Regions from separate parts of the Amycolatopsis sp. PSD-21 genome, predicted to be linked through region 2. Evidence: predicted binding sites of a transcription regulator. Region 2 holds the regulator's gene; each other region holds the start of a gene.
The links. The regulator HspR, encoded in region 2, represses chaperone genes until heat shock. The targets are predictions, from matches to a motif close to ANNTTGAGTNNNNNNNACTCAANNT.
Positions count from the first base shown of each region.

Region 1: the regulator HspR is predicted to act here: its motif matches at 3,514-3,538, upstream of lon (endopeptidase La).
Region 3: the regulator HspR is predicted to act here: its motif matches at 1,460-1,484, upstream of ACZ1DY_RS21070 (adenylate cyclase).

Region 1 is NZ_CM145712.1:705,966-712,187, forward strand. Features, by position in the region: gene ACZ1DY_RS03665 (PhoX family protein) at 1-230, opposite strand, end outside; gene ACZ1DY_RS03670 (helix-turn-helix domain-containing protein) at 227-730, opposite strand; gene ACZ1DY_RS03675 (hypothetical protein) at 727-927, opposite strand; gene lon (endopeptidase La) at 1,095-3,497, opposite strand; gene ACZ1DY_RS03685 (SAM-dependent methyltransferase) at 3,664-4,512, opposite strand; gene ACZ1DY_RS03690 (GNAT family N-acetyltransferase) at 4,532-5,470, opposite strand; gene ACZ1DY_RS03695 (putative bifunctional diguanylate cyclase/phosphodiesterase) at 5,751-6,222, shown strand, end outside.
Region 2 is NZ_CM145712.1:9,206,370-9,212,591, reverse strand. Features, by position in the region: gene dnaK (molecular chaperone DnaK) at 1-991, shown strand, start outside; gene grpE (nucleotide exchange factor GrpE) at 988-1,743, shown strand; gene dnaJ (molecular chaperone DnaJ) at 1,777-2,949, shown strand; gene ACZ1DY_RS43445 (heat shock protein transcriptional repressor HspR) at 2,955-3,383, shown strand; gene ACZ1DY_RS43440 (DUF305 domain-containing protein) at 3,667-4,263, opposite strand; gene ACZ1DY_RS43435 (lytic polysaccharide monooxygenase) at 4,260-5,012, opposite strand; gene ACZ1DY_RS43430 (FAD-binding oxidoreductase) at 5,173-6,222, opposite strand, start outside.
Region 3 is NZ_CM145712.1:4,477,611-4,483,832, reverse strand. Features, by position in the region: gene ACZ1DY_RS21085 (hypothetical protein) at 1-511, shown strand, start outside; gene ACZ1DY_RS21080 (hypothetical protein) at 544-924, shown strand; gene ACZ1DY_RS21075 (hypothetical protein) at 940-1,347, opposite strand; gene ACZ1DY_RS21070 (adenylate cyclase) at 1,485-2,453, shown strand; gene ACZ1DY_RS21065 (hypothetical protein) at 2,456-3,430, shown strand; gene ACZ1DY_RS21060 (adenylosuccinate synthetase) at 3,427-4,620, shown strand; gene ACZ1DY_RS21055 (NUDIX domain-containing protein) at 4,617-5,249, shown strand; gene ACZ1DY_RS21050 (D-Ala-D-Ala carboxypeptidase family metallohydrolase) at 5,251-6,009, opposite strand.

The DNA of each region.
Region 1 (6,222 bases), 940 kb from region 2:
CTGTGCCAGGTGTACCCGGTGTTCGCGACCTTCTGGCCGGACCGCGCGATCACGCGGCTGGTGAATCCCGCCGGCAGCTGGATCCCGTTCGCGTCGGCCGCCTGCAGCGCGCCGTACGGGCTGGGTCCGTTCTGGGCGGGCGCGGCGAGGGCCGCTCCCGAGAGCCTGTTTCCGAACGCCGTGACACCGGCGCCGACCACGGCCGCGCGCAGGAAATTCCGTCGCTTCACTCATGCCTCCGAGACATCCGCTGATGTGGTGGTGCGGGAAGGAGCGGGTCGGAGAGTACGGGCGGAACGGGACTTCCAGGTGAATTCGCGGCATATTCAGCGCGAGAAGGGAACTTTCGTAGGGAACCCTCGCTCAGCACAATTTCCCGGGCTTTGCGGAGTCCCGGGGCGTCGGCCCCGCCGCGTTGTTCCGCGACGGCCAACGCGAGCAGTATCCGATCGATCGGCGCGTATCCGCCATTGCGGTGGTGACGACGTCCGATCAGGTGACGCCAGTCGGCGAGATACTCGTCGACTTCCGGCTCTCCGGGAACCACCCGGAGTAGGGCGCACAACAGCGCCCGCAGCTGTTTTTCGTTGCTAGGCAAGGTGTTCCGGGCCAGCGTGTCGGCCAAGGTGCTGCGGGACCAGCCGGTCGCGGCGGCCAGCGCGCGGATGCTGAGGCCGCTTCGGTCGCGCAGTTCACGCAGTCGCGCCATGAACTCGGATTCGGTGTTCATCGGTGTGCCCTGGCGGGCACGGGGTGGCGGAGAACGGCGCCGAACAGGGCGATGGCGATGCCCGCGGCGATCGAGGCGCTGGTGCCGGCGAAGGTCAGCGCCGCGGTGAAACCGGCGAGAATGCTCAGACAGACGATCTGACCGGCCGAAACGCACCTGCGCCTCGGCCGCAACGGGGAAAGAATTTCTTGACTCATGACCTTGCCCTCTCAAGGATCACGCACCCCGGCTGGGTGGCACGCAATACACGTTATCAAAACGTGATAGGGAGTTTAAGGCTGAGCAATGTCCGGGTTCGTCCGGATCTCGGAAAGCCGAAAGCCCCGGATCCTTGGCAGGATCCGGGGCTTCAGGGCTCACGTCGTTACGCCGCCTGGGCGACCGGGGCCGTCGCCGGGGCCAGCGCGATGTCCAGCACCTCGCGGACGTTCGCCACGGCGTGGACGTCCAGCTGTGCCAGCACCTCGGCCGGGACGTCGTCCAGGTCGGGCTCGTTGCGCTGCGGGATGATCACCGTCTTCATCCCCGCCCGGTGCGCGGCCAGCAGCTTCTGCTTGACCCCGCCGATCGGCAGGACCCGCCCGGTCAGCGACACCTCACCGGTCATCGCGACGTCCGACTTCACGACCCGGCCCGAAAGCAGGGACGCCAGCGCGGTCGTCATCGTGATGCCGGCGCTCGGCCCGTCCTTGGGCACCGCGCCCGCGGGGACGTGCACGTGGATGCCGCGGTCCTTCAGGTCTCCGACCGGCAGTTCCAGCTCGGCGCCGCGCGAACGCAGGTACGACAACGCGATCTGCACCGACTCCTTCATCACGTCACCCAGCTGGCCGGTCAGCGACAGCCCGGTCGAGCCGGACTCCGGATCCGCCAGCGACGCCTCGATGTAGAGGACGTCACCGCCGGCGCCGGTCACCGCCAGCCCCGTCGCCACGCCCGGGGTCGACGTGCGCTGCGTCGACGCGGGCAGTGAGGACTCCGGCAGGTGCCGCGGACGGCCGAGGTAGGTCTCGAGCCCATCGGCGTCGATCGTCAGCGGCAGCTCGACCTCGTCCAGCGCGACCTTGGTCGCCACCTTCCGCAGAACCTTCGCGATCGTCCGGTTCGCGTTGCGCACCCCGGCTTCCCGCGTGTACTCGGCGGCGATGCGGCTGAACGCGCCGTCGGTCAGCGTGACGTCGTCCTTGCCGAGCCCGGCGCGCTCCAGCTCGCGGGGGAGCAGGTGGTCGCGGGCGATGGTGACCTTCTCGTGCTCGGTGTAGCCGTCGAGGGTGACCAGCTCCATCCGGTCCAGCAGCGGGCCGGGGATGGTCTCGAGCGCGTTCGCCGTCGCCAGGAACACGACGTCGGACAGGTCGAGCTCGACCTCGAGGTAGTGGTCGCGGAAAGTGTGGTTCTGCTCCGGGTCCAGCACCTCCAACAGCGCGGCCGTCGGGTCGCCGCGGTAGTCGGCGCCGACCTTGTCGATCTCGTCGAGCAGCACGACCGGGTTCATCGAGCCCGCTTCCTTGATGGCTCGGACGATCCGGCCGGGCAGCGCGCCGACGTAGGTGCGGCGGTGACCGCGGATCTCGGCCTCGTCGCGGATACCGCCGAGCGCCACGCGGACGAACTTGCGGCCCATCGCCTTCGCCACGGACTCGCCAAGCGACGTCTTGCCGACCCCGGGAGGGCCGGCGAGCGCCAGCACCGCGCCCGAACGACGGCCGCCGACCGGGCCGAGCCCGGACTCCGCGCGACGCTTGCGCACGGCCAGGTACTCGATGATGCGTTCCTTCACGTCGTCGAGACCGGCGTGGTCGGCGTCGAGGATGTCACGCGCGGCGGCGATGTCGTGGACGTCGGTGGTGCGCTCGTTCCACGGCAGTTCGAGGACGGTGTCCAGCCACGTGCGGATCCAGCCGCCCTCGGGGGACTGGTCGGAGGTCCGCTCCAGTTTGTCCACTTCGGACAGTGCGGCCTTCTTGACCGCGTCCGGCAGTTCGGCGGCCTCGACGCGGGCGCGGTAGTCGTCGTCGTTGGCCGTGCCGTCGAGTTCGCCCAGCTCCTTGCGGATCGCTTCGAGCTGGCGGCGCAGCAGGAACTCCTTCTGCTGCTTCTCCATGCCCTCCTGGACGTCCTTGCGGATGGTGTCGGTCACTTCGAGCTCGGCCAGCTGCTCGCGGCTCCATTCGAGGGCCTTCTCCAGCCGGGTGGAGACGTCGAGCGTGGTCAGCAGTTCGAGCTTCTGCTCGGTCTTGAGATAGGACGAGTTGCCCGCGAGGTCGGCGACCGCGGACGGGTCTTCGACCTCCTGGACGGCGTCGATCATCTGCCAGCCGCCACGCTGCTGGAGGATCGCGATGACGACGGACTTGTACTCCGACGCGAGTTTCGCGGCGTTGTCGTCGCTGGTCTCGGTGGCGACCTCGGCGTGCACCCAGCGGGCGGCGCCGGGGCCGTCGGCGATGCGGCCGACGATGGCGCGACGCGTGCCGCGCAGCAGCACCGCGGTCTTGCCGCCGGGCACGCGCCCGATGCGCTCGACGGTCGCGATGGTGCCGAGTTCGGCGTATTCGCCGTGGACGCGGGGGACGATCAGCACTTCGGCCTTGGTGGCGGCGCTGGACCGGATCCCCGGGAAGGAAGCCTGGGCAGGCGTGTTGGCCTGGGCGGACTCCACCGCGGCGCGCGTCTCCGTGTCGGCGAGGTCGAGCGGGACGATCATGCCCGGCAGCACGACGTCGTCATCGAGCGGGAGGACGGGCAGGAGGCGGTTGTCGGTCATCTGTGCACTCCTCGGTTAGTTGAGTCTGTCTAGCTCAACTCTCCGATCGACCCGTTTGTTTCCTCCGCGCGTTCGCCGTCAGCGATCACCCTTCCCTCCGACCTCTAACGCCCACGCGTCGCGTTTAGCGGGCTAAACGCGACGCGTTGCGGCGATAGGTCGGATGTCAGGGGTGGACGGCGACCCCGCACCACGCGAACGGCCGGGCACCTTCCTCGTCCCGCCGCAGCTCCCGCACCGGTCGCCAGTCGGGCAGGTGGACGACGCCGGGCTCCAGCAGCGGCCAGTCCCCGAAGAGCGGCTCGATCTCTTCGCGGTCCCGCATCCACACCGGATTGCTCGTCTTCCGGTACTGCTCGACCATCCAGTGCAGCCCGTCCGCGTCCTCGCCCGTCTGGCCGCCGAAGCTCATATGCGACAACCCCAGCCAGCTGCCCGGCGCCAGCGCGTTCCGGTACGCCGCGACCAGCGCGGGCGGATCGTCGTGCGGTCCGGCGAAATGCAGGACGGCCATCATCATCAGGCAGACGGGCTGATCGAAATCGATCAGCCGCAGCGTCTCCGGATGCCGCAGGACGTCCTTCGGCCGCCGCATGTCGGCCTGGATGATCCCGGCCCACTCGGTCGCCTCGTGCCGTTCGAGGATCAGCTCCGCGTGCGCCACCGCCACCGGCTCGTAGTCGACGTACACGACCTTCGCCGTATCGCCCGGCTCCAGTTCCTCCTGGACGATCTCGTGCACGTTCCCGGCGGTCGGGACACCGGAGCCCAGATCGATGAACTGCCGGATCCCGGCGTCCAGCGCCGCGCGCACGACCCGGTTCATGAACTCGCGGTTGTGCCGCGCGCCTGGTTTGACCCATCGCCACTGCTTCTCCAGCGCCCGGGCGAACTCGCGGTCGACCGCCCAGTTGTGGGTCCCGCCGAGGAACCAGTCGTAGATCCTCGCCGCGGACGGCTTCTCGGTGTCGACCCCGGTCGGCGCCACCGGGGCCGCGTCCTCGTCCTTCTTCACGAAAACGAGCCTATCGGGATCAGGGCACCGCCGGTCGCCGCTGCCAGTACGTCCAGAGCGGCCGGTAGCCCTGCGCGTACCAGAACGGCGTCGAGCGCGGGTTGGCCAGCGCGTGGTGCAGCAGCACGGCTTCGGTGCCGCATTCGTCGAAGACCTGGTGCGCGTGCGCGGCGAGCGCCGTCCCCACCCCGCTCGACCGCGCCGGTTCGGCCACCGCCAGCGAAGACAGGTAGCCGACGCGCTCGGCCGCGACCCGGCCGTCGATCCACCCCGTCTCGCCGGGGAACTGCACCCGGACCATGCCCAGCGGCCGTCCGTACAGTTCGGCGATCCACAACGTCGGATTTTCGCGGCCGACGTGTTTCGACAGCTCCGCCCTGATCGTTTCCTCCGCGCCCTCGCGCAAAGTGACAGAACCGAACTGCGCGTCGTAGCGCTGCAATTCCAGTTCGAGTCCGACGGCGGTTTCGAGATCATCCGCTTCGGCGGGCCGGATGTGCACCCCGGGCGTGGCGGGCGGCCCCGTCGCGGCGAGCCGGTCGGCTGGGCGGACCGCGATCACCAGCACCGGCGCGAAGCCGCGGCGCAGCAATTCGGCCGAGCCGGGGGAGTCCCGGCTCGGCCGCACGACGGTCGCCGCGGTCTCGACATCCCCAGGTGGGGCCACGGTCTTCAGATGTTCATCCCATCGGGTGAGTAATGCGTCAAGGGCCGCTTCCGGGCGGGGACCGGTGAGCCGCGCTTCTAGGCGATGCTCGACGAGGGCCCGCCACGGAGAGTCAACGGAATCGGGACCCGCCTCGGTCCGTACCGACAATCCGGCGGCGGCCGAGTCGCCATCCGTCGCGGAGAGTGACACGGAGCCCTCCGCAGGCTCCAGTGCAGGCATTTCGGGGAGCAGGGCGTCCACGGTGGCGAGCCGCTCGGCGTGCCCGGCGGCGATGGCGTGGCTATTCATAGGGCTATTCAAGCCCCTACTCACGGGTCCGCCGGGAACTTCACGAGATTGGCCGGGGCGTGGCGTCAGGTGACTTCCGGTAGTCGGGAGGAACGCGAATAACGCTCCCATTTCACCCCTTGGTCCACGCAGGTCAGCGCGACGCGCCCATTGTTAACCCTGGGGTGATCTCATACTGTCTCGAATGGGACTCGGGTACGCCCTCCGGGGTACTGTATTGCCCTCGTCCCCGAGGTCGCGGTAGGACAAGACCGGTTGGGCAGCCGGGAAGGAAGGTCGGATGCCGGACACGAACGGCAGGCCCGGGAGCGCCGCACAGGCGACAGCGGGCAAGGGAGGCGCCGTTACGGAGGCTCGTACCGACGAGCGACGATTCCGCGTCTACACCTTCGCGGTACTCACCATGGGCATCGCCGCCGCGGCCGCGGTCAGCCTCTGGCTGGACTTCGAGGCTTCGGACGACCTGTTGTGGATCGGGCCGATCCTCGCGCTCGCGTTCCTGCTCGCCGAACAGCTCGGCATCAACGTCGACGTCCGCAGCGGCATCTCGTGGACGATCTCGTTCACCGAGATCCCACTGGTCATCGGATTCTTCGTCGCTCCCTTCGAAGTCGTGCTCGCCGCCCATCTCGCGGCGGGCATCGGGACACTGCTGGCCCGCAAGGTCGCGGGCCGCGTGCTCTACAACGCCGGCGCCTTCCTGCTGGAGATCACCGGCGCGTTCGCCGTGGCAGGACTGGTGAAGCAGGCCT
Region 2 (6,222 bases):
CAACGTCATCCGTGACGCGGGTGTCGCCGTCGGCGACATCGACCACGTCGTGCTCGTGGGTGGTTCCACCCGCATGCCCGCCGTGTCCGAGCTGGTCAAGGAGCTGACCGGCGGCCGCGAGCCGAACAAGGGCGTCAACCCGGACGAGGTCGTCGCCGTCGGCGCGGCGCTGCAGGCCGGTGTGCTCAAGGGTGAGGTCAAGGACGTCCTCCTGCTCGACGTGACCCCGCTTTCGCTGGGCATCGAGACCAAGGGCGGCGTGTTCACCAAGCTCATCGAGCGCAACACCACGATCCCGACCAAGCGTTCGGAGATCTTCTCCACCGCGGACGACAACCAGCCCTCGGTGCAGATCCAGGTGTTCCAGGGTGAGCGCGAGATCGCGGCGCACAACAAGAAGCTCGGCATGTTCGAGCTGACCGGTCTCCCGCCCGCCCCGCGTGGCGTGCCGCAGATCGAGGTCACCTTCGACATCGACGCCAACGGCATCGTGCACGTCCTCGCGAAGGACCTGGGCACGAACAAGGAGCAGTCGATGACGATCACCGGTGGCTCCGCGCTGCCGAAGGACGACATCGAGCGCATGGTCAAGGACGCCGAGGCGCACGCCGAGGAGGACAAGCAGCGCCGCGAGGAGGCGGAGACCCGCAACCAGGCGGAGACGCTGGTCTACCAGACCGAGAAGTTCGTCAAGGACAACGAGGACAAGCTGCCCGACGAGCTCAAGGGCAAGGTGAAGTCCGCGATCGACGAGGCCAACGAGGCGCTCAAGGGCACCGACTCGGCGAAGATCCGCGAGTCCATCGAGAAGCTGAACACCGCTTCGCAGGAGCTGGGCACCGCGCTCTACGCCAACGCCACCCCGGGCGCCGAAGGTGCCGCCGGTGAAGGCGCCGCCGGTGCGGCGGGCGCGGGCACCGGTTCGCAGGCCAAGGCGGACGACGTCGTCGACGCCGAGATCGTCGAAGAGGACGAGAAGGACAAGAAGTGACGGGACGCTACGACGAAACCGAGGGCCGGGGCCCGGACGAACCGGTGGTCGTGCGGGACCGTAGGCGGATCGATCCGCTGACCGGTGAGGTCCGCTCGGCCGCCCCGGCCGCCGAAACCCAGGACGGCCCGAAGCACGCCGCTCCGGCCGAAGACACCGTCGAACCGGAGCCCGCGGCCCACGCGGGCCCCGGCCTCGGGGAGTCCATCGTGGACGACTCGGTGTCGGTGGCCACCGGGCTGGAGAAGGAGCTGGCGGAACGCACCGCCGACCTCCAGCGGCTCCAGGCCGAGTACGCCAACTACCGCAAGCGCGTGGACCGCGACCGCGAGCAGGTCGTCGCCGGTGCGAAGGCGTCGGTCGTCAACGATCTGCTCCCGCTGCTCGACGACCTCGAGCGCGCGGAGCAGCACGGCGATCTGACGGGCGCCTTCAAGTCGGTCGGCGAGAAGCTCGTCGGAAGCCTGCAGCGGTCGGGCCTCGAAGCGTTCGGCACCGAGGGCGAGCCCTTCGACCCGAGCGTCCACGAGGCGGTCCAGCACAGCACGTCGCCGGACGTCTCCGGCCCGACGGTCACCGTGGTCATGCGCCGCGGTTACCGCTTCGGCGAGCGCGTGCTGCGCCCGGCGATGGTCGGGGTCACCGACCACGAGCCCGGTGCCGCCCCGGCGGCGCAGGACGCTCCGGTGGACCCGCCCGTGGGTGGCGAACTGCCGCTCGAGGGCGAACTTTTCGATGAGAACAACCGCTGATCGGCGATACGGCGTGAAAGGAGGAGACGTTCGGTGAGTGCACGGGAATGGATCGGTAAGGACTTCTACCGTGAGCTGGGCGTCTCCTCCGACGCCACCGCGGACGAGATCAAGAAGGCCTACCGCAAGCTGGCCAAGGAGAACCACCCCGACGCCAACGCGGGCAACGTGGAGGCCGAGAAGAAGTTCAAGGCGGTCTCCGAGGCGTACGGCGTTCTTTCCGACGCGTCCAAGCGCAAGGAGTACGACGAGGCCCGCCGCCTCTTCGGCTCCGGCGGTCCCGGCGGCTTCGGCTTCCCGGGGGCCGGCGGTGGCGGCGGTTTCGACGTCGGCGACATCTTCGGCCAGGCGGGTCAGCAGCAGGGCGGGTTCGGCGGTCTCGGCGACATCCTCGGCGGGCTCTTCGGCCGCCGTGGCGCCGCCGCCGGTGCCACCGCGAACCGGCCGCAGCGCGGCTCGGACGTGGAGACCGACGTCCGGATCGACTTCGCCGAGGCGGTCAAGGGCGCGACCCTGCCGCTGCGGCTGTCGAGCCCGGCGACCTGTTCCACCTGCGGCGGAAACGGCGCGAAGCCGGGGACCTCCCCGAGGACGTGCGCGACCTGCCAGGGCAGCGGGCTGGTCAGCCGGAGCCAGGGCGCGTTCGCGTTCTCGGAGCCGTGCCGTGACTGCCGCGGCCGCGGCACGATCATCGACGATCCCTGCCCGGAATGCGCGGGCGAGGGCATCAGCACCCGCACCCGCACGCTGACCGTGCGGATCCCGCCGGGCGTCGCCGACGACCAGCGGATCCGGCTGGCTGGTCAGGGCGAGCCAGGCCGTGGCGGCGCGCAGCCGGGCGATCTGTACGTCCGCGTGCACGTCGCTCCGCACGCGGTGTTCGGGCGCAAGGATCTCGACCTGACGATCACCGTGCCGGTGTCCTTCTCGGAACTGGCCCTCGGCGGCACGATCACCGTGCCGACGCTGGAGGGCAAGGTCTCACTGAAGGTGCCGCAGGGCACAGCGAGTGGTCGCGTGCTCCGGGTGCGCGGCAAGGGGATCGCGAAACGCGACGGCTCGCAGGGCGATCTGCTGGTCACCCTGCAGGCGGCCATCCCGGCCAAACTGGACGACAAGGCCCGTGAAGCGCTGGAGGCCTACGCGGAGGCCATGGCCGATCACGATCCGCGACCGGAGATCACCGAACTTCTCGAAGGCAGGTGAGCACGATGTTCGGCGGGCTGCCGCACGGTGCGGACGAGGACACCCCCGTGTTCGTCATTTCGGTGGCGGCGCAGCTTTCCGGCCTGCACGCGCAGACCCTGCGGTCCTACGACCGCCAGGGTCTCGTGTCGCCGGGCCGGACGTCCGGTGGTGGACGCCGTTACTCGATGCGGGACATCGCGTTGCTGCGCGAAGTGCAGCGACTGTCCCAAGAGGACGGTGTCAACCTCGCGGGCATCAAGCGGATCATCGAGCTGGAGAACCAGGTCGACGCGCTCCGCGCACGGATCGCCGAACTGACCGACGAGCTCACGGCGGCGTACGTCGCCGCCGAACAGACCGCCGCGGCCGTGCACGCCTCCTACCGCAAGGATCTCGTCCCGCTGCGGCAGCAGACGGCGCTCGTGGTCTGGAAGCCCAAGAAACGCAATTAGTCCTCTGAATGCGGGGGCGAGGCAAGGTGGCAGGTTGCGAAAGCCACTTTCGCAACCTTCAACGTTGCGAAAGTGGCTTTCGCAACGTCGGTGGCGGTGAGCGGTCGGATCTGGTGGCCGCTGCCCGAGGGGCTTGCGCTATGCAGCCGACCTGCCCCTGTTCGTGAACCTCGCGCCCGAGACGTGTCGCGAAAGCCACTTTCGCGACGTCTGATGTCCCGAAAGTGGCTTTCGCGACACGGTCGCTTTGCCTCTCACCCACGCATTTAGCGGACTAAATGCGTCATTGGCCGGGCACCAGGGTCCGGATCTGCTGGACCTCGCCGGTGCGCGAGTCCATGATCCGCTGGGCCAGCGCCTTCGCCTCCGGGTTCTTGCCGTCCTTCAGTTCGGTCCTCGCCAGCGCGACCCCGTTGTGCTGGTGCGCGACGAAGATGTCGGCGAAGTCGAGGCTGAACTCCGCACCATCCTTTTTGGACAGTGCTTCGAGGAGTCCCTTGTCGGTGAGCCCGTCGCCACCGTGATGGTGGTGTGCGTGCGGATCCGCCGAGCCCGTCTCGGGTTTGCCCCAGGCCTTCAGCCAGTTCCGCATGTCGGTGGTCTCGGTCTGCTGTGTCGCCTCGATGGCGGCCGCGAGATTCGTCAGCTCCTGCTTCTGCCCCTGCTTGGTCTTCACCAGCTTGACGATCTCCACGCCCTGGTCGTTGTGGGCGATCATCATCTGCAGGAACATCACGTCGGCGTCGTTGTACTGCGCGGACGCCGCCGCCGACTGGGGGACCGGGGAGATCGGGGCGCCGGCGTTGGTCGGTGAGCCGTCGCCGGACCCGCAGCCCGCGAGGGCCACGAGACCGGCGACGAGAACGAGGGCCAGCTTCACTGGCGCGTCCACAGCGCGGGCGTGTTCGGCGGTTCCCAGCCTTGGATCGCCGTATGCGCCATCTGGCACCGGTAGGTGGCGCCGCCGTAGGTCACCGTGCTGCCGACCGTGTAGGACGTCCCGGCCGCCCAGGTGCCGCCGGCGGGCGGGTTGGTGGTGCTGGTGGGCGGGTTCGAGGTGGTCGGCGGGTTGCTGGTCGTCGGCGGGTTCGACGTCGTGGGCGGGTTGCCGCCGCCGATCTGCAGGTCGATGCAGCTGTAGAAGGCCATCGGCGTGTCCGCGATGTTCCAGATGGCGAGCACCTTCTGGCGGCCGCTGAAGCCGGCCAGGCTCACCGTGTGCGACGTCGGGTCCTTCGGCGCGGAGTTGTTCCCGCTGATGTCGGCGATCTTGGTGCCGCCGATGTAGTACTCGTAGTTCGTGGTCCGGTGGTAGGCGGTGAACTTCCAGTTGAAGGTCACGCTGTTGCCGACCGACGCGGCGGGCCACGGCTTCGATTCGTCGTTGAGCTCGGCGAATCCGGGAAGGCCGCCGTTGCAGCTGCGGAGCCCCTTCGGGCCTTCGACGCTCTGCGGTTCGTAGACGATCGCGCCGCAGCCGGAGACCTTGCCCTGGGCGCAGTTCGCCTGGCGGCTTGGCGGGGACAGCACGTAGCCGTGGGCGCTGGCCACCTGGGGGATGGCGACGATGGCGATCGGGGCGAGGATCGCACCGGCGGCGGCTGCCACGAGCTTGCGTTTGACGGTCATGCCGGCTCCTGGGGGATGGAACGACGGTGTTCCCGTGAGGGGGAGCAATGTGGTCTAGACCATAAATCCGCCGGTGACCGCGGTCAATGATTCACTGACCTACTGCTGCGTCGAGCCCAGGTGGAACAGCCGATCGGCCTAATACGAACGGCGCACCGGCTCAGTCCAGGGTGAAGGGGTCGTACTTGATTCGCGCCAGATCCGTGCCAGCGGCGAGCAGTTTCGCGATCGTCGCCCGGATCATCGACGGCGACCCGGCGACGTACACGTCGCGGTCCTTCCAGGCGCCGCGCTGGGTGACCGCCGTGGCCAGCGTGCCGCGGTCGCCGCCGGCGATGGTGCCTTCCTCGGTCACCGGGGTCACCGTCAGCCAAGGGCAGGTGACGGTCAGCCCGCGGAGCTCGTCGAGGGCGTAGAGGTCTTCCGGTCGGCGGCCGCCGAAGAACAGGTGCACCGGAGGGTTGTTCTTCCAGCGCGACATGTCGTCGAGCAGGGCGAGCAGCGGCGCGACGCCGGTGCCGCCGCCGATCATCAGCAGCGGACGGCTTTCCGTGTGGTGCACCGAAAGCGCGCCGAGCGACGGGCCGAGCCGCCAGACGTCGCCGGACCGGGTGTGGTGGACGATCGCGCGGGAGACCCAGCCGCCGCGCACGGCGTGCACGTGGAACTCGATCGTCCCGTCGTCGTGCGGCGCGGTGGCGGGCGAGAAGTACCGCCACATCCGCGGCCGCTGCGGGACTTCGACGCTGACGTAACCACCGGCCCGGTACGGGAGCGGCTGCTCGGTGCGCACCTTGATCACGGCGACGTCGCGGGTGACGAGACGGTGCTCGACGACGGTCGCCTTCCACCACGCGGGCCCGATCTCCTTGCCCGCGGCCTCGCGCATGTTCTTCGAGATGACGCCGTACGCGGTGACCCAGGCGTCTTCCAGCTCCGGCGTCCAGCCGTCCTTCAGGAACCTTTTGAGCGCGGCGATCAGCGCGACACCGACGGCGTCGTAATGACGGCCGAGGACATCGAACTTGCGGTGGTCCCGGCCGAGTTGCCCGAGGAACGTGGCCAGTTCGTCGGGCCGGTCCACCATCTGGACGACGTAGACGAGTGCGCGCAGCAAACGATTTCGCTGCGTGGCCATGTTGATCGGGAACAACGCCCTGGCGTCCGGCGAAACGGAGAAGAGTACGCCGTAGAAGTACTGGGACAACTC
Region 3 (6,222 bases), 4.7 Mb from region 2:
CTCGACCACCATGGGAACGTGGCGGCGCCTGTTCGCGGCCTGCGCCGTCTGTGCCGCCGTCGGAACGCTCGCCGCCTGTTCGGGCGAAGATCCGCCACCGCCTGTCACCTTGATGTCGGCCTCGCCGCCCTCGCTTCCCACCGCGGTGTCCAGCGTGCCGGTGCCGCCGATCCCGTCGCAGACCGCGCCGAGCCGGTCCGCCGCACCGGTTCCCACCTCCCAGCCGAAACCCGCTGAACCGGTTCAGGGTTCGTGCGGGACGGTCACCGCGGCCAGCGGGCTGACCCTGCAGGTGCTCAACGGCCCCGGGGTCTCGTGCGCGGACGCGACCGGGATCGTCGGTTCGTTCCACAAGACGATCGCCGGACGGCAGTCCGCGGGCTCGGACGAACCGGTCAGCGAGACCGTGGACGGCTGGCTGTGCGTCTCCGGCGCTCCCGCCGCGCAGGGCGGAACCAGTTGCAGCAAGGGCGATCAGAACGTGTTCGCCGCCGTCGTCCCCGTGGAATGAACCGAATGAACCATCCTCGAGAAGAAGGGCCCATGAAGAGCCTCGCCGTGCTCCCCGCCGCGTTCGCCGTCGTCCTGCTGAGCGGCTGCGGCGCGGACCCCACTCCCGCCGCCGCGCCGCCGCCCTCTCCCGCCCCCGCGGCCGATCAGGTCCTGGCCGGTACGCCCTGTGGCGAGGTCACCGGATTCCAGGGCGCGAAGAACAAGGTCGTCGTCCGCGGCAAGGCCGAGTGCGCCGAAGCGACGCAGGTGCTCACGGAGTACTTCGCCAAGCTGACGCCGGCCGAGGCGGCGTCACCGCAGGGGCCCGGCCCCGTGGTGGTCGGCCCCTGGACCTGCGGGAGCGGGCCGAACGACCCGGTGACGAGCTGCTCGACCGAGGACGAGCGCCAGATCGAAGCCACCCGGAGCTGAGAACACCCGGCGGCGTCACCGCTCGCGACGCCGCCGGCTCCGGTCCATCCGGTACAGGACACCGAGTCCGATCAGCATGCCCAGCAAGACCAGGCCGCACAGCACGACCATCCACAGACTCAAGACCCGATTGGACCTCGACGAGTAGGCGAATCCGTCGACGGCGAAGATCCGGTCGCCTTTCTCGACTCTTTCGCCGTCGATCCTCCCGTGACCGGTGCGCCCGTCGTCGAACCGCCACTTGGCCGTGCAATAGGGAAACCGGCCGCTCATCGGCGGGCCGTCCTCGACGCATCCGGAGACGCCGGTGACCGTGACGTCCTGCCCGGTATCCAGTTCGCGGACACGGTCGGCGAGGGCTCCCCCGGTCACCCACAACAGGAAGACGAGCGGGATCCCGGCCAGCAGCGTCCGGGCGGGCATCTTGGAACTCCGCGGTTCACCCGACAAGAAAGTCCTTTCGTTCGGCCGTTCCAGGCTATTCGCCGACGTGGCGGCACGGCACGGGATTTGTACCCACCCCCTTGCGAACCTAGGTAAGAGTCGTCTAGACTCAAACTATGCTCACCAGGGAAGACGCCGTGACGATGATCGAGAACACGGTCGACGCGGCCGCTCTGTTCGCGCGCCATCGCTACCGCGAACTGGCGGCCGTTCTCCACCCCGACCGCAACCCCGGCGACGAGCGCGCCCACCGCGCCGCCGCCACCCTCAACCGCCTCCACGACGACTGGAAACGCTCCCGGCGCCAGACGGTCACCACGGCGACGTCGGCGTACACCCTCACCGCGCCGCACGCGGTGGGCAGTGTCGCGACGACCTACCGGACGACCGGGCCGCATCTGGTGAAACTCGTCCGCGACCCGGCGCTCAACCCGCTGATCCACGCCGAGTGGGCGGCGCTGCGCAAGCTCGACGGCTTCACCGAACGGCACCGATGGCTGCGCCCCTACTACCCGCGACTGCTGGACACCTCGGGTCCGGTGGCCAGGGGCGACCGAGCGTTCAGCGTCCTCGATCCGCTCGTCGACGGGTTCGTCACCCTCGCCGATATCGGGAAGGCCTTTCCCAGCGGGCTCGACGGCCGCGACTACGCGTGGATGCATCGCCGCCTCCTGCGTGCCGTGGCGGGCGCGCACCGGGCGGGTGTCGTCCACGGCCACCTCACCGCGGACAACGTGCTCGTCCATCCGGGACAGCACGGCATCGTCGTCGTCGGCTGGTCCTTCGCCGTCGAGGACGGTGTGCTCCCGCTGGCGGCGGACAAGTCCATCCACTACCCACCGGAAGTCCACAAAGGACTTCCGGTGACCACCGCCACCGACGTTCACATGCTCCACCGCATGATGCTGGAACTCCTTGCACGGGAAGAAACCCGCCAACGCGAGTTCGCGACCTGGTGCACGCAGGAAGCTCCGGCGCAACGGCCCGACGCCGCCGATCTGCTCGACGAATACGACGCGCTGCTCGACGACCTCTACGGCCCCCGCACCTTCCGACCCTTCACCATCCCCGAGACAGGAGCCTGACCATGGGACACGGACACTGGGACGACAACGCCTACGCCGCCGCGAAGACCTTCCGGAAGGCCAAGGGCGAGGACGACTTCGGCTACACCGCCGATCTCCGCTCCAAGCCCGCGAAAGACTGGAAGGTCGCACCGGCGCTCGACCCGCTGAACGCGGTCCGGGAATGCCGGGATTCGGCCGACCACACCGATTCGACGCCGATCGCGGTGCTGTTCGACGTCACCGGCTCGATGCGCCGGGTGCCGCGGGTCATGCAGGGCAAGCTCGGCAAGCTGCACGGCCTGCTGAAGCGCCGGGGGTACCTGGCCGACCCGCAGGTGATGTTCGGCGCGATCGGCGACGCCGACAGCGACCGGGTTCCCTTGCAGGTCGGGCAGTTCGAATCGGACAACCGGATGGACGAGCAGCTGCGCACGATCTTCCTCGAAGGCGGTGGCGGCGGGCAGAAGAGCGAGTCCTACGAACTGGCCGCGTACTTCATGGCCCGGCACGTCGTGACCGACGCGTGGCAGAACCGCGGCCGCAAGGGCTACCTGTTCATCATCGGCGACGAGCTGAACAAGCCGGCGCTGGAGGCGCGCCACATCCGCCGCGTGATCGGGGACGACGTGCGGGAGGACATCGACCCGGCCTCGGTGTACCGGGAGCTGGCCCGCAAGTGGCACGTCTACTTCGTGCTGCCGAACCAGTCTTCGTACTACAACGACCCGCAGATCGGCGAGCACTGGAGCGATCTGCTCGGCCAGAACTTCCTGAAGCTCGACGATCCCGGCGCGGTGTGCGAACTGATCGCGGCCACCATCGGGCTGGAGGAGCGGGTCGTCGACGTCGACCGGGCGCTCGCCGATCTCGCGGACGTCGGCTCGGTCGCCGAAAGCAAGGCGGTCGGCAAGGCGCTGGCGAAGCTGGGCACCAAATCGGTCGTCACCTCGGCCGTGCCGGAGCCGGGTGGGCCGAGCGACGTGGTGCTGCGATGAGTCTCCTTGACGGACACGTGGTGGTGGTCGGGCTCGGCTTCGGCGACGAAGGCAAGGGCGCGGTGGTCGACGCGCTCTGCGCCGCCCGGCCCACCACCGCCGTGGTCCGCTTCAACGGCGGCGCGCAGGCCGCGCACAACGTCGTCGTGGACGGGCGGCACCACACGTTCAGCCAGTTCGGGGCGGGCACGTTCGCCGGCGTGCCCACCCACCTCTCACGGTTCGTGCTGGTCGAGCCGTTCGCGCTGGCCGCGGAGGCGCGGCGGCTCGAAGCGGTCGGCGTCCGGAATCCGCTCTCGCTGCTGAGCGTGGACGGCCGGGCTCTGCTCACGACGCCGTTCCACATCCACGCCAACCGGGCGCGGGAGGAGGCCCGGGGCGCGAACCGGCACGGCTCGTGCGGCAAGGGCATCGGCGAGACCGTCTGGTATTCGCTGCTGCCGGGGGCCGTGCCGGGCGAGGTGGTGGAAAACCAGGAGGTCATCGGGACGCCGGGGGAAGCGCCCACGGTCGCCGACTGCGCCGACCCTTCGGTGTTGCGACGCAAGCTGGACGCGCTCGCACGGTTCTACGCTCCGCTCGCCACGCCACCGCACGGCGTGGACGAACTGGTGGCGCTGTACCGCGATTTCGCGGACGCGGTGCGGATCACCGACGGGGACGAAACGGGACGGCTGGCGGATTCCGGACGGCTGGTCTTCGAGGGAGCGCAGGGGGCTCTCCTCGACCAGCACCACGGATTCCACCCGCATACGACCTGGTCCACCACCACGCCGCACAACGCTCGCGCGCTGCTGGCCGGGCGCCCGCACGCCGTCCTGGGTGTCACGCGGACGTACCTCACCCGGCACGGCGCGGGACCACTGCCGACCGAGTCCGCCGCCGTGCTCGCCCGCTTTCCTGAGGCACACAACGAAACCGGCGAGTTCCAGGGCGCGTGGCGGGCCGGTCATCTCGACGCGGCCCTGCTCGACTACGCGATCGCGGCCTGCGACGGGGTGGACGCGCTCGCGGTGACCCATCTCGACGCGACCGGGCTGAAGGTCGTGCCCCGTGAGGGCTCCCCCGCCGTCGAACTGCCGGATCCGCTGGCGTGGTTCGCCGAGCGGCTTCCGGTGGCCGTCGCCGGGTACAGCCCGGACAGGGCCGGTTACCGGGTCACGGAGGCAAGGTCGACAATCAACGCGTGATCGAGTCGACGCCGGTGTCCGTTGACGTGCTCGTGGTGCGGTTCGCGCCCGGCACCAGGAAAGTATTGCTGGGAATCGCGCCGCGAGCCGCCGAGCCGTTCGCGGGTGAACTCGCCTTGCCAGGGGTGTTGCTCGGGCTCGGGGAGCGGCTGAGGGAGGCGGCGCACCGGGCGGTGGTCGGGAAGCTCGGCCTCTCGCCCGACGCCGTCTCGGCCACGGGACAGCTCGCCACCTTCGACGAGCCGAACCGTGATCCCCGCGGCCCCACGCTCTCCATCGCCTTGTGGGCCACGGTGGATCCCGCGCTCGACGAGCCGGGGAAGGTGGTATGGGCTCCGCTGGACGAGGTCCCGCCGCTGGCGTTCGACCACGACCGGATCGTGGCGGACTGCCGTCCGATGCTGGCCGAACGGCTGTGGCGGGACGTCGCCTTCACCGCCGGGCTGCTGGGGCGGATCTTCACGACGGCGCAGGCGCTGGACGTCACCGAAGCGCTGACCGGGGACCGCCCCTATCCGGCCAACCTCGGCCGGACCATGGAGCGGGTCCCCGGTCTGCGGCGCACCACCGAACACGCGGCCGCCCTCCCCAAGGGAGGACGGCCGCCGTCGTTGTGGCGCTGGGAGTGACTCAGATCCCGCAGGAGGACGCCGACCAGAACCGCGTCGACCGGTGTGCCACGTGGGTGTGATCGTTGTGGCCGGGGTAGCCCGGGCCGAGGATCTCACTGAACCCGTGGTTGCGGGCCTGCCTGGCCAGCCCGCAGAAGCCCTGCGAGCCCGCCCCGAGGTCGACCGCGTCGCCGTAGAGGTGACGGCTGTTGGTCGCCCCGCCGACGGCGTTGTTGCAGGAGACGCTGCGGAAGCCGCCGTTGACGTCGATCGGCCGGTCGCCCATGGCGTGCCGCATCGCCTGCAGCTTCCACATCGAGACCAGTGCGTTGGCCTTCGCCGTCGCCGCTGAGACGTTGCCGCCGGACCAGTCGGAGTTGCACCGGTTCAGTTCGGCGTAGGTGAAGTTGACCGGCGTGCAGTCGTCGTCCTGCAACGCGTAGAGCTTGCTGAACGTGGCAGATCCGGCGATGCCGTCCGCGGCCAGCCCGTACGCCTGCTGGAAGCGGGTGACCGCGGCCTTGGTGCCCGCGCCGAACTGGCCGTCGATGGCGAGCACGCCCCCGTAACCGGGGTAGCCGGCGACGCGGATCTGCAGTTGCCGGACGTCCTCACCGGACGCGCCCTGGGACAACGTGCGCCCCCAGGAGTAACAGGCGTCGGCGACGGACACTTCGCCCGCCGTCACCGGGCCAGGATCGGCGGCGGCCGGAGCGGCCACCGCGGTACCGAGCCCGGCCACCAGGGCGAGCATCGGCAGGAGGAAACGAATGCGCATGACAGGAACACCTTTCAAGCAGGGAAGGTGAGACCCGTGACCCCCACGGGTTGTCAACGATTCACTGCCGAGGATGCTAACGCGGTTCCGGTTACCGCGCTGTGGGTCGTTCGACCCACACGGCCCCGTCCGTCACGCGTGTCCGGAGGCGTAACTCGCGTGTCTGGAGACGTAACTCGCGTGCTTGGAGGCGTAACTCACCGGCTGGGCGAG